One region of the Cupriavidus sp. a3 genome, then DNA from elsewhere that is predicted to be linked to it. Evidence: predicted binding sites of a transcription regulator. Region 1 holds the regulator's gene; each other region holds the start of a gene.
What was found. Region 1 encodes sigma-54, which starts transcription at its own class of promoters, with help from an activator protein. Its sites were predicted from a motif close to TGGCANGNAANCTGCTTT; they were not measured.

Region 1 (3,994 bases):
CGTGAAGAGCGGCGAAGTGGTTGGCCTGCTCGGCCCCAACGGCGCGGGCAAGACCACCTCGTTCTACATGATCGTGGGGCTGGTGAACCTGGACGAGGGCGATATCGTGCTCGACGGCGACCACATCAGCGGCCTGCCGATCCACGAACGCGCGCGCATGGGCCTGTCTTACCTGCCGCAGGAAGCATCGGTCTTCCGCAAGCTCAACGTCGAGGAAAACATCCGCGCCGTGCTCGAGCTGCAGGTGGAAAACGGCAAGCCGCTGGCCAGGGCCGAGATCGACCGCAGGCTCGACGCGCTGCTCGACGACCTGCAGATCGCGCACCTGCGCAACAACCCGGCGCTGTCGCTGTCGGGCGGCGAACGCCGCCGCGTGGAAATCGCGCGCGCGCTGGCATCGTCGCCGCGCTTCATCCTGCTGGATGAACCGTTCGCCGGCGTGGACCCGATCGCAGTGGGCGAGATCCAGCGCATCGTCAGCTTCCTGAAGGCGCGCAACATCGGCGTGCTGATCACCGACCACAACGTGCGCGAGACGCTTGGCATCTGCGACCACGCGTACATCATCAGCGAAGGCACCGTGCTTGCCGCCGGGCGGCCCGAAGAGATCATCGCCAACGAATCGGTGCGGCGCGTCTACCTGGGCGAAAACTTCCGCATGTGATGTACTGGCCTGCCCGCGGCGGCAGGCCATTGATTCTGCCTGGTTTCACCCCCATCATCTGCATGTGGGACAGCCCACTGCCGGCGTCGATCAAGCCGCGACATCGATAGCAATTTCCGTTCCAACAACGGAAAGATGCGCATAAAATAGGTCGCATGAAACCGTCGCTACAGCTCCGCCTCTCCCAGCACCTGGCACTGACGCCGCAACTGCAGCAGTCGATCAGGCTGTTGCAGCTTTCGACGCTGGAATTGCAGCAGGAAGTCGAACAGGCGCTCACGGAAAACCCCCTGCTCGAACGCGAGAACGACTGGATCGAAAGCCCGCTGCGCGTGGCCGCCGATGGCTCGGTCAACCTGCAGAGCGCGCCCGCGCCGGCACCGGCCGAACCGCAAGGCAACGGCGAGGCGCGCGCCGAGGGCGCGGGCGATGACGACAGCTACGGCGACAGCAACAGCGGCGACGACTATGGCGGCGACTGGAGCCTCGACGATTTCGCGCGCCGCCCGCAAGGCGACGAAGACGAGAAGACGCCGATGCAGCTGCGTGAGGCCGAGCCCACGCTGCGCGAATACCTGATGGAACAGCTCACGCCGCTGAAGATCTCGGTGCGCGACAAGGGCCTGGCCATCTTCCTGATCGAATCGCTCGACGACGACGGCTACCTGAGCGCGACGCTCGAAGAGATCTGCGCCGAACTGCCCGAAGAACTCGAATTCGAGATCGAGGAAGTACAAGCGATGCTGACGCTGCTGCAGAGCTTCGACCCGCCGGGCGTCGGCGCGCGCAACGCGGCCGAGTGCCTGGGCCTGCAATTGCGCCGGCTGCAGCATCCGCAGCGCGAGCTGGCGCTGAACATCGTGCATAACCACCTCGAGCTGCTGGCCGTGCGCGACTACACGCGCCTGAAAAAAGCGCTGCAGGTAGACGAGCCTGCACTCAAGGCCGCGCATGAACTGATCCGCTCGCTGGCACCCTACCCGGGCCACGCATACAGCCGCCCCGAAGCCGACTTCGTCGTGCCCGATGTGTTCGTGCGCAAGAGCGGCAGCGGCTGGATCGCGCAGCTCAATCCGGATGTGATGCCGCGGCTGCGCATCAATGACATGTACGCGCAGATCCTGCGCGGCGCCAAGGGCGAGTCGGGTACCGCAGGCCTGCAGCAGAAACTGCAGGAAGCGCGCTGGCTGATCAAGAATATCCAGCAAAGGTTCGACACGATCCTGCGTGTCTCGCAGGCCATTGTCGAGCGTCAAAAGAACTTTTTCACGCACGGCGAAATCGCCATGCGCCCCTTGGTTTTGCGGGAGATTGCCGATACACTGGGATTACACGAGTCAACCATCTCCCGGGTGACGACCAATAAATACATGGCAACGCCGATGGGTACTTTCGAACTGAAGTACTTCTTCGGCAGCCACGTGTCCACCGAGACCGGTGGCGCGGCTTCATCAACGGCCATCCGCGCCTTGATCAAGCAACTGATAGGAGCCGAAGACCCGAGGAATCCCCTTTCCGACAGTCGCATCGCCGAACTGCTGGGTGAGCAAGGCTTCGTTGTCGCACGACGCACCGTAGCCAAATATCGCGAAGCCCTGAAGATCCCCGCAGTGAATCTCCGCAAGTCTTTGTAGCCGAGCCCACCGCCTGCCTGGTGAGGCTCTTTCAGAAGGAGAAGCGCTATGAACTTCAAGATCAGTGGACACCACCTTGACATCACGCCGCCGTTGCGTGAGTACGTGGAAACGAAGCTGGAGCGAATCGTCAGGCATTTCGATCAGGTCATTGGCGTTAGCGTGCTGCTCTCTGTCGACAATCACAAGGAAAAGGACAGGCGGCAATATGCGGAAATCAATCTACATCTCAGGGGCAAGGACATCTTCGTTGAAGCGCATCATGAAGACCTGTATGCAGCGATCGACGCACTAGTCGACAAGCTGGACCGTCAGGTACTGCGCTACAAGGACCGCGTGCAAGGCCACGACCGCGAAGCGGTCAAGTACCAGATGGCCGCAGCGCAGATGCAGCAATGAGCGTGCCCGGTGGCCCCGCAGAGGGCCGCTGAATCAAAACTGAACAGGCAAGCCGCGCGTAGCGCGGCTTTTTTGCGCCTGCGGCGCTGTGGCGCCTGCGCAAAGGGCCTGTCACCCGTTTGAGACGGAGTGTTCGCAACGGCCGCGGCAGGGTGTATGCTGCGCCATACATGCAGGGCCGCATCCTGCCCGCGCCCGGTTAAGGTGCGGACGCCAACCGGGCGGCGCTGCGCTGCACAATCACAGGGAGGCTGCTGCTCTATAATGGCCGGACGCCTCGGCGTTGCCGGCGACCGGCAGCCCCTGAGCCACACACTGCCCGGCGGAACGGCGGAACCGCCCGCTAACTGAACTCCTGCGCATCGCCCATGAATCGTTTGGCCAAATTGCTGCCACCCGGCAACATCACCCTCGACGTCAGCGTCACCAGCAAGAAGCGTGTGTTCGAGCAGGCCGGGCTCCTCTTCGAGAACAACCATGGCGTGGCGCGCGCCACCGTGACGGACAACCTGTTTGCGCGCGAGTCACTGGGCTCCACCGGACTTGGCGCCGGCGTGGCGATCCCTCACGGCCGCATCAAGGGGCTCAAGCAGCCGCTGGCCGCCTTCATGCGCCTGGCCGAACCGATTCCGTTCGAATCGCCCGACGGCAAGCCGGTATCGCTGCTGATTTTCCTGCTGGTGCCGGAACAGGCCACGCAGCAGCACCTGGAAATCCTGTCCGAGATCGCGCAGCTGCTGTCGGATCGCGACATGCGCGAAGGACTGGCGACGTTGCCCACTTCCGAAGCCGTGCACCAGTTGCTGACCGAATGGCATCCCTGATTCACCGATTGACCTGAACGGGCCGGCACAGACCGGACAGGCACAGCGCCTGGCACACCGCCCCACACGTCATACCCGCATGGAACTCACCGGCGTCACCTCCCAGTCCATCTTCGACGACAACGCAGCCGACCTCAAACTCTCATGGGTCGCCGGCCTGGAAGGTGCGGACCGCGCCTTCGACGTGGAATTCGCCCGCGAAGCCACCTCGGCCGCGGACCTGGTGGGCCACCTGAACCTGATCCACCCCAACCGCATCCAGGTGCTCGGCAAGCCCGAGATCACCTACTACCAGCGGCTGGACGACGATATCCGCAAGCGCCAGATGGGCGAGCTGATCCTGCTGGAGCCGCCTTTCCTGGTGGTGGCCGACGGCATGGAGCCGCCGCCGGACCTGGAGCTGCGCTGTACGCGCTCTTCCACGCCGCTGTTCACCACGCCGGTGTCGTCGGCCGCGGTGATCGACCACCTGC
Region 2 (3,994 bases), on a different contig from region 1:
GATGCCGCCGGTGCGGGCCCGCGACACGTAGCAGGTGATGCCCTCGACCTGCGGGTCGTCATAGGCTTCGATGACGACCTTGTCGGAGCCGGTCACGCGGAAATTGGTGCTGACGCTGCCGATCTCCTCGGCATGCGCGCCGCCCGTGGCCGCCGCGCAGGCGGCCAGGGCCAGGATCGTGCAGGATCGCTTCATCATGGTGGATGGCAACGTGTCAGGTCACCGACGACTTGATGTCGCCGTGGCGCTTTTCCATTTCCTGGCGCAGTGCACGGCGCTGCTGGGCGGCGGCAAAGCGCTGGCGCTCGACTTCATCGCGCGGCTCAAGCGGCGGCACTTCCGCCGGGGCGCCGTTGTCGTCGACCGCCACCATGGTGAAGTAGCAGCTGTTGGTGTGGCGCACCAGCTTGCTGCGGATATTCTCGGTCACGACCTTGATGCCGATCTCCATCGAGCTGCGGCCGGTAAAGTTGACCGAGGCCAGGAAGGTCACCAGCTCGCCCACGTGGATGGGCTGGCGGAACACCACCTGGTCAACCGACAGCGTCACCACGTAGCGGCCCGCATAGCGGCTGGCGCAGGCATACGCGACCATGTCCAGGTACTTCAGGATGGTACCGCCGTGGACGTTGCCGGAGAAATTGGCCATGTCCGGCGTCATCAGCACGGTCATGGAAAGCTGGTGGGACAGGTCGTTCATGATGCGGGGAGTTCGGATCGGGGGTGCGGATTGCGGGGGCGGTCGCCCGGGCCGGCTGGCGGCATCCAGGCGCCGGCAGTTTAACCCGGATCGGCCCCGCCGTTGCCGGTCATCGCGCACGGCGCGCAAAACAAAAAAGCGGCCTGCCTGGCCGCTCTTTCACGCTGTGGACGCAAACTGCTTACTTCTTCTTGTTCACCGCGTCCTTGAAACCCTGTCCGGCGGAAAACTTGACCGTCTTGGCGGCCGGGATCTTGATGGTTTCGCCGGTGCGCGGATTGCGTCCGGTGCGCGCGGCGCGCTTGCCGGCGCTGAAGCTGCCAAAACCTACGAGCGTGACCGAATCACCCTTTGCCACTGCCTTCTTGATGCTGTCCAGCGCTGCGTTGAGCGCGCGCTCAGCGGCGGCGTTGCTCAGTTCTGCTTCCGTGGCGATGGCCGATACCAGTTCACCTTTATTCATGGCTGATTTCCCTTGTTGGTCGTCGTCACCGATGTGCTTGCCTGGCGGCAAAACATCGATCGGCGCAGTCTAATCTGCCCCTTGTGCGTTGAGCAATCCCCAGTGGCACCAATGCAACGAAAAAACCCGCAAATCCTTGCTTGAGGCCGGTTAGCGGGCAATTTCCCGCTCTTTTCGCGCTTGTCACGGGCCCGCTTCGGCTGGCTGCGGCGTTGCGCCGCAAGGCAACGCTGTCACGGGCCCGGACCCGGCAAACGCCCGGAATTGGGGCGTCGCACCAAAACGGGTCAGCCGAACATGCCGGCGAAGCGCCATTCTGGCGCATATCAGGCACGGCCGCCGGCGCCCGGCTCCGACGTCCTGCGGGCCCGGTTCCCTGCGCGCGGCATTCCGGTGCGGATTCCGCCCACTCCGGTGCAGCCGGCACCAGGATGCAGCCGCAACTGGAATGCTTTTTGCATACCCATGCGCCCATTTTGAGCATGAGGTCACTATGGACAACTGGAAGACCGGCACCGACGCCATGTTTATCCTGCTTGGCGCCATCATGGTGCTGGCCATGCACGCCGGCTTTGCTTTCCTCGAGCTAGGCACGGTGCGCAAGAAAAACCAGGTCAATGCACTGGTAAAGATTCTGGTGGATTTCGCAGTTTCCACGATTGCCTATTTCTTTATCGGTTACACCATTGCCTACGGCGTGCAATTCATGTCCGGGGCAGAAACGCTGGCCCAGAAAAGCGGTTACGACCTGGTCAAGTTCTTTTTCCTGGCGACTTTTGCCGCCGCCATTCCGGCGATTATCTCGGGCGGTATTGCCGAACGTTCGCGCTTCAATCCGCAACTGGTCGCGACCTTCGTTCTGGTTGGTTTTGTCTATCCCTTCTTCGAAGGCATTGCGTGGAACCAGCGCTACGGGGTGCAGGACTGGATCACACAGGTTGCCGGCGCGCCCTTCCATGACTTTGCCGGCTCGGTGGTCGTGCATGCGCTGGGCGGCTGGATCGCGCTGCCGGCGGTGCTGCTGCTCGGCGCGCGGCGCGGGCGCTACCAGAAGGACGGGCGCATCAGCGCCCATCCGCCTTCCAATATCCCGTTCCTGGCGCTGGGTGCGTGGATCCTGGCAGTGGGCTGGTTCGGCTTCAACGTGATGAGCGCGCAGACCGTCGACAAGATCAGCGGCCTGGTTGCGATCAATTCGCTGATGGCGATGGCCGGTGGCACGCTGGCGGCGTGGGCCGCCGGGCGCAATGATCCCGGCTTTGCCTACAACGGCCCGCTGGCCGGGCTGGTGGCGGTATGCGCCGGTTCGGACCTGATGCACCCGCTGGGCGCACTGATCACGGGCGGAGTTGCGGGCGCCCTCTTCGTCTATATGTTTACGCTGGCGCAGAACAGGTGGCATATCGACGATGTGCTGGGCGTCTGGCCGCTGCACGGGCTGTGCGGCGCCTGGGGCGGCATCGCCGCGGGCATTTTCGGGGCCAGGGCACTGGGCGGGCTGGGCGGCGTGTCGCTCGGCGCGCAGCTGATCGGCACGGTGCTGGGGATCGTGGTGGCGCTGGCGGGTGGCACGCTGGTATACGGCGCGCTCAAGAAGCTGGTCGGCATCCGGCTCGATGCCGAAGGCGAGTTCAACGGCGCGGACCTGACGCTGCACCGCATCTCCGCCACGCCGGAGCGCGAAACCAACTGGTAAGGCGGTTGCGCCGCCCGGCGGCGCCTGGGCAAGCTGGCCTGCCGGCCCGCTTGTCTTGACAATTATTTGCTTGCACTTCGAGGCACGGCATTCCAATAATTGCCGTGCCCACGTATTGCGCCGCGTCAGCGCGCAGGGCTGCACCACTCACCCAAACCGAGAGGACACGCCGATGGATGCCACGACTTTCGACAACCTCAAGACCCTGGTGGTCGCCTATGCCACGCAGTTCGGGGTCAAGATCCTGGCAGCGCTAGCGTTCTGGGTCATCGGCCGATGGCTGATCCATTTTGTGGTACGGATGGTGCAGAACGCGCTCGGCAAGCAGAAGGTCGACCCGACGCTGCTGCGCTATGTGGGTTCGATCGTCACGGTCACGCTGAATGTGGTGCTGGTGATCGGCATCCTCGGCTACTTCGGCATCCAGACCACCACCTTCGCCGCGCTGATTGCCGCCGCCGGCGTGGCCATTGGCATGGCATGGTCGGGACTGATGTCGAATTTCGCGGCCGGCGCGTTCCTGGTGGTGCTGCGGCCGTTCAAGGTGGGTGACTTCGTTACCATTGGCGGCGTCACCGGCACGGTGCGCGAGATCGGGCTGTTCGCCACGTCGCTCGATACGCCGGACAACGTGCAGACCGTGATCGGCAATAACAAGATCTTCAGCGATACCATCCAGAACTTCACCGCCAATCCGTACCGGCGCGTGGAACTGAAGGCCCAGCTCGCGGGCAGCACCGACGTGGCCGATGCGGCGGCGCTGCTCAAGTCGCGCATCGCGCAGATCCCGAACGTGCTGCCGGAACCCGCGGTCGACGTGGAGATCCTGGAATTCACGCTGGTCGGGCCGGTGCTGGCGGTACGCCCGCATTGCCACAACGACCATTACTGGCAGGTGTACTTCGACACCAACCGCATCATCCGCGAGTGCTTCGGCCAGGCCGGCTATGCCGCGCCCATGCCGGCACACATGGTGGTCGTACAGCAGGCCGCCGCCTTGCAGCAGGCCGCCTGATTCGTCAGGCAGCCGCCCGGCCAGCGCCGGAGCTGCCGTAGTAACGCATCAGCACCGCGCCAGCGCCGCATAGCGCCATCACCACGGCCAGCGGCAGCGCGGTGCCGTCGCGCCACACGC
Region 3 (3,994 bases), 830 kb from region 1:
GCTTCGCGGTAGTTGCCGGCGCTGTCGCGCTCGACCAGCGGCGCAAGCTTCTGGCGGCTCTGCGGGTTGCTGTCCGTGGCGAGGATGCGGATCGCTTCGAGGCGCGCGTCATGCGCGGCTGCGTCCGCCGGCTCCGCCAGCATCAGGTTGGCCCAGATCACGTCCAGGCTGGCCCGCAGGCCCGCGTCGGCCTCGGCCTTGCGCGCGGCTTCCACGGCGGCCAGCGAGGCGCTTTCCGGCTGGTCGCGCAAGGTGCCGATGGCCTGCGCGCGCACCGCGATGTCGGGCGACTGCAGCTGCAGGCTGCTGGCGGCGCTGTCGACCAGCGCGCGCAGGCTGTTGTTCAGGGTCAGGGATTCGAGTTCGTCCGGCTTGACCGTGACCGGCTTGCCGGTGATGGCATCGACCACCTTGTCGCCGTCCTGGCGCACCATGCCGACCGACGGCGCATATTGAAGGGTGTCGTCCTGCAGGGCCTTCAGGATCGGGCCGGCTTCAGCGGGCGATGCCTTGGTCACCGCGGACAGCGCGGCAGTCTTGGCATCGAAGTCGTCTTCGGCCAGCGGCTTCAGGTCGGCCTGCGTCAGCGCAGCGGCCCACGGCGCCGCGGCCAGCAGCAGCGCGGCCAGCAGGGCGCGCAGCCAGGGCACGACTTGAACGGATAAGGGATTGCGCATAGGAGCTTGCGATTGGCAGGAATGAAGCGAGCTTGTTGTTGCTCCCCTCTCCCGCAAGCGGGAGAGGGGAGCCGCATGGTGGCAAGCAAAAGAGGCTTACATCACCTTGTCCGGCTTCCCTTCATTGCCCGCGATGAACGGGCTCCACGGCTGCGCACGCACTGCCTTCGGCGTCTTCCACACCACCGAGAACTGGCCGTCGCCCTTCACCTCGCCGATCATCACCGGCTTGTACAGGTGGTGGTTCTCGCCCATGGTCAGCGTGAAGCCGTCCGGCGCCTTGAAGGTCTGGCCGTACATCGCCGCCCGCACCTTGTCGGTATCGGTGGTGCCGGCCTTCTTCACGGCCTGCGCCCACATATGGATGCCGACGTAGGTGGCTTCCATCGGGTCGTTGGTCACGCGCTTGTCGCCGCCCGGCAGGTTGTTGGCCTTGACCCAGGCCGCCCACTGCTTCTTGAAGGCGTCGTTCTGTGCGTTCTTGACCGACATGAAGTAGTTCCACGCCGCCAGGTGGCCGACCAGCGGCTTGGTGTCGATGCCGCGCAGTTCTTCCTCGCCCACCGAGAACGCCACCACCGGCACGTCCTTGGCCTTCAGGCCGGCGTTGCCCAGTTCCTTGTAGAAGGGCACGTTGGAATCGCCGTTGATCGTGGAGATCACTGCGGTCTTGCCACCCTGCGAGAACTTCTTGATGTTGGCGACGATGGTCTGGTAGTCGCTGTGGCCGAACGGGGTGTAGACTTCTTCGATGTCCTTGTCGGCAACCCCCTTGCTCTTCAGGAAGGCGCGCAGGATCTTGTTGGTGGTGCGCGGGTAAACGTAGTCGGTGCCCAGCAGGAAGAAGCGCTTGGCACCGCCGCCTTCCTTGCTCATCAGGTATTCCACCGCCGGGATCGCCTGCTGGTTGGGCGCGGCGCCGGTGTAGAAGACGTTCTTGGACATTTCCTCGCCTTCGTACTGTACCGGGTAGAACAGCAGCGAGTTCAGCTCTTCATAGACCGGCAGCACGGACTTGCGCGACACCGAGGTCCAGCAGCCGAAGGTCACCGCGACCTTGTCCTTGCTGACCAGCTGGCGCGCCTTCTCGGCGAACAGCGGCCAGTTGGACGCCGGGTCCACCACCACCGGCTCGAGCTTGCGGCCGAGCACGCCGCCGCTCTTGTTGATCTCGTCGATGGTCATCAGGGCCACGTCTTTCAGCGACGTCTCCGAGATGGCCATCGTGCCGGACAGCGAGTGCAGGATGCCGATCTTGATCGGCTCCTTGGACTGCGCCATGGCCAGCGGGCTGGTACCGATCATTGCCGCGGCGGCGATGGCCGACAGCTTCAGCATGTCACGTCGTTGCATTTGCAGCTCCCGTTTGTGGTGTTGGTCAGGGACTACGCTCCCCAGGGTGATGCATCTGCAACTAGCGTGCCACTTTGATAAACGAGCTGATACCCGCCCCGCCGGCGGCAGACGGCGTGCTGGCGCGCCGCGCGGGGTGTGCCGCGATCCGTGCCAGCCCCCGCGCACCAGAGCTGTGCGGGCGGCGAACGCACCACTCCCGTGCAGCGACGCAATTCTGTGCACGCCGCTTGCGAAAGGCGCCAGCCGGTGCGCACCACCGCACCAGGGCCGGGCACCATGCCAACGGCCGGCGGCGCAAATAAAAACGGGGCCCCTCGCGGGGCCCCGTTTTTCGATGCCAGGACGCCAGTCCTTACATCACCATCATGTTGGTGTTCAGGTTGTGCATGATCCACAGCGAACCCGCCACCACGATCACCAGGATCAGCGCCGTGAACAGCAGCGCGATCACGTTGCTGCGCTGGTCGGACGACGTGTCCAGGTGCAGGAAGTACTTCAGGTGGACCAGGATCTGGACCGCGGCCATGCCTAGGATGATCCACAGGATCGTGCCCTTGTCCATGCTGCCGTCCATCACCAGCTTGAACGGGATCACGGTCAGGATCACCGCCAGGATGAAGCCGATCGCGTAGCCCTTGAAGCTGGCGTGCGTGCTGTGCGAGTCGTGCGCGGCATGCGCGCCATGCGAATCACGAGTGGCGTGCGCCGCCGGTGCGTTGTGTTGTGCCATCACAGATGTCCCATCAGGTAGACCACGGTAAACACGCCGATCCAGACCACGTCCAGAAAGTGCCAGAACAGCGACAGGCACATCAGGCGCTTGCTGAGCGTCGGGGTGATGCCCTTCTTGCCCAGCTGCCACATCAGCACGATCATCCACAGCATGCCGCTGGCGACGTGCAGGCCGTGGGTGCCGACCAGCGTGAAGAACGACGACAGGAACGCGCTGCGGCCCGGCCCGGCGCCTTCGGCGATCAGGTGGTGGAACTCGTTGATTTCCATCGCCATGAACGCCGCGCCCAGCAGGAACGTCACGCCGAGCCAGGTCTGCACGTGCTTGAGGCTGCGGTTCTGCAGCGAGATCATCGCCATGCCGTACGTGATCGAGGAGAACAGCAGGATGAAGGTCTCCACCAGCACGTAGTTGAGCTCGAACAGCTCCTTCGCCGAGGGGCCGCCTGCCAGCTCGCCGCGCAGAACGGCGAACGTCGCGAACAGCCCGGCGAAGATGATGCAGTCGCTCATCAGGTAGATCCAGAAGCCATACACCGTATTGGCACTGGTATCGTGGTGCGCATGGTCATGCGCGTCGGCGTGGGCCGAGGCGCCGGCCTGCGCGGGGATGCGGTCTAGGACTTGAGTCGACATGGTTCTCAGGCTTGCGAAGCAATGCGCTGCAGATGGCGCGTTTCAATCTGCTCGACCTCGGTGGCCGGCACGTAGTAGTCGATATGGTCGTCGTTGCTGCGGTGGATAAACGCCCACACCATGCCCACCAGGCCAACGATGGCCATCCACCAGATATGCCAGGTCAGGGCAAAGCCGAACACCAGGCTGAAGGCACCGATGATGAAGCCCGCGCCCGTGTTCTTGGGCATGTGGATCTTCTCGTAGCCTTCGGTCGGCAGGGTCTCGCCGCGGGCCTTCATGTCGGCGAACGCGTCCAGGTCACGCACCACCGGAGTGTGCGCGAAGTTGTAGAACGGCGGCGGCGACGAGGTGGCCCACTCCAGGGTACGGCCGCCCCACGGGTCGCCGGTCACGTCGGCCAGCTTCTTGCGGTCGCGGATCGACACGACGATCTGCAGCACCTGGAAGAAGATGCCCAGCGCCACGAACACCACGCCCACCACGGCCAGGTACAGCCACGGCGTCCACGCCGGGTTGTCGGTGTGGTTCAGGCGGCGGGTCATGCCCATCAGGCCCAGCACGTACAGCGGCATGAAGGCGAAGTAGAAGCC

Region 2: the regulator sigma-54 is predicted to act here: its motif matches at 1,608-1,625, upstream of ACAD63_RS27605 (ammonium transporter).
Region 3: the regulator sigma-54 is predicted to act here: its motif matches at 2,085-2,102, upstream of urtA (urea ABC transporter substrate-binding protein).

What each region holds. Positions count from the first base shown of each region.
Region 1 covers NZ_CP170643.1:4,258,879-4,262,872, forward strand. Annotated here, with positions in the region: gene lptB (LPS export ABC transporter ATP-binding protein) at 1-664, shown strand, start outside; gene ACAD63_RS20270 (RNA polymerase factor sigma-54) at 820-2,298, shown strand; gene hpf (ribosome hibernation-promoting factor, HPF/YfiA family) at 2,347-2,697, shown strand; gene ptsN (PTS IIA-like nitrogen regulatory protein PtsN) at 3,066-3,521, shown strand; gene hprK (HPr(Ser) kinase/phosphatase) at 3,601-3,994, shown strand, end outside.
Region 2 covers NZ_CP170644.1:1,271,143-1,275,136, forward strand. Annotated here, with positions in the region: gene ACAD63_RS27590 (CreA family protein) at 1-198, opposite strand, end outside; gene ACAD63_RS27595 (acyl-CoA thioesterase) at 215-700, opposite strand; gene ACAD63_RS27600 (HU family DNA-binding protein) at 882-1,163, opposite strand; gene ACAD63_RS27605 (ammonium transporter) at 1,657-2,859, shown strand; gene ACAD63_RS27610 (mechanosensitive ion channel family protein) at 3,032-3,874, shown strand; gene ACAD63_RS27615 (Bcr/CflA family multidrug efflux MFS transporter) at 3,879-3,994, opposite strand, start outside.
Region 3 covers NZ_CP170643.1:3,431,871-3,435,864, forward strand. Annotated here, with positions in the region: gene urtB (urea ABC transporter permease subunit UrtB) at 1-677, opposite strand, end outside; gene urtA (urea ABC transporter substrate-binding protein) at 774-2,030, opposite strand; gene cyoD (cytochrome o ubiquinol oxidase subunit IV) at 2,386-2,763, opposite strand; gene cyoC (cytochrome o ubiquinol oxidase subunit III) at 2,763-3,401, opposite strand; gene cyoB (cytochrome o ubiquinol oxidase subunit I) at 3,407-3,994, opposite strand, start outside.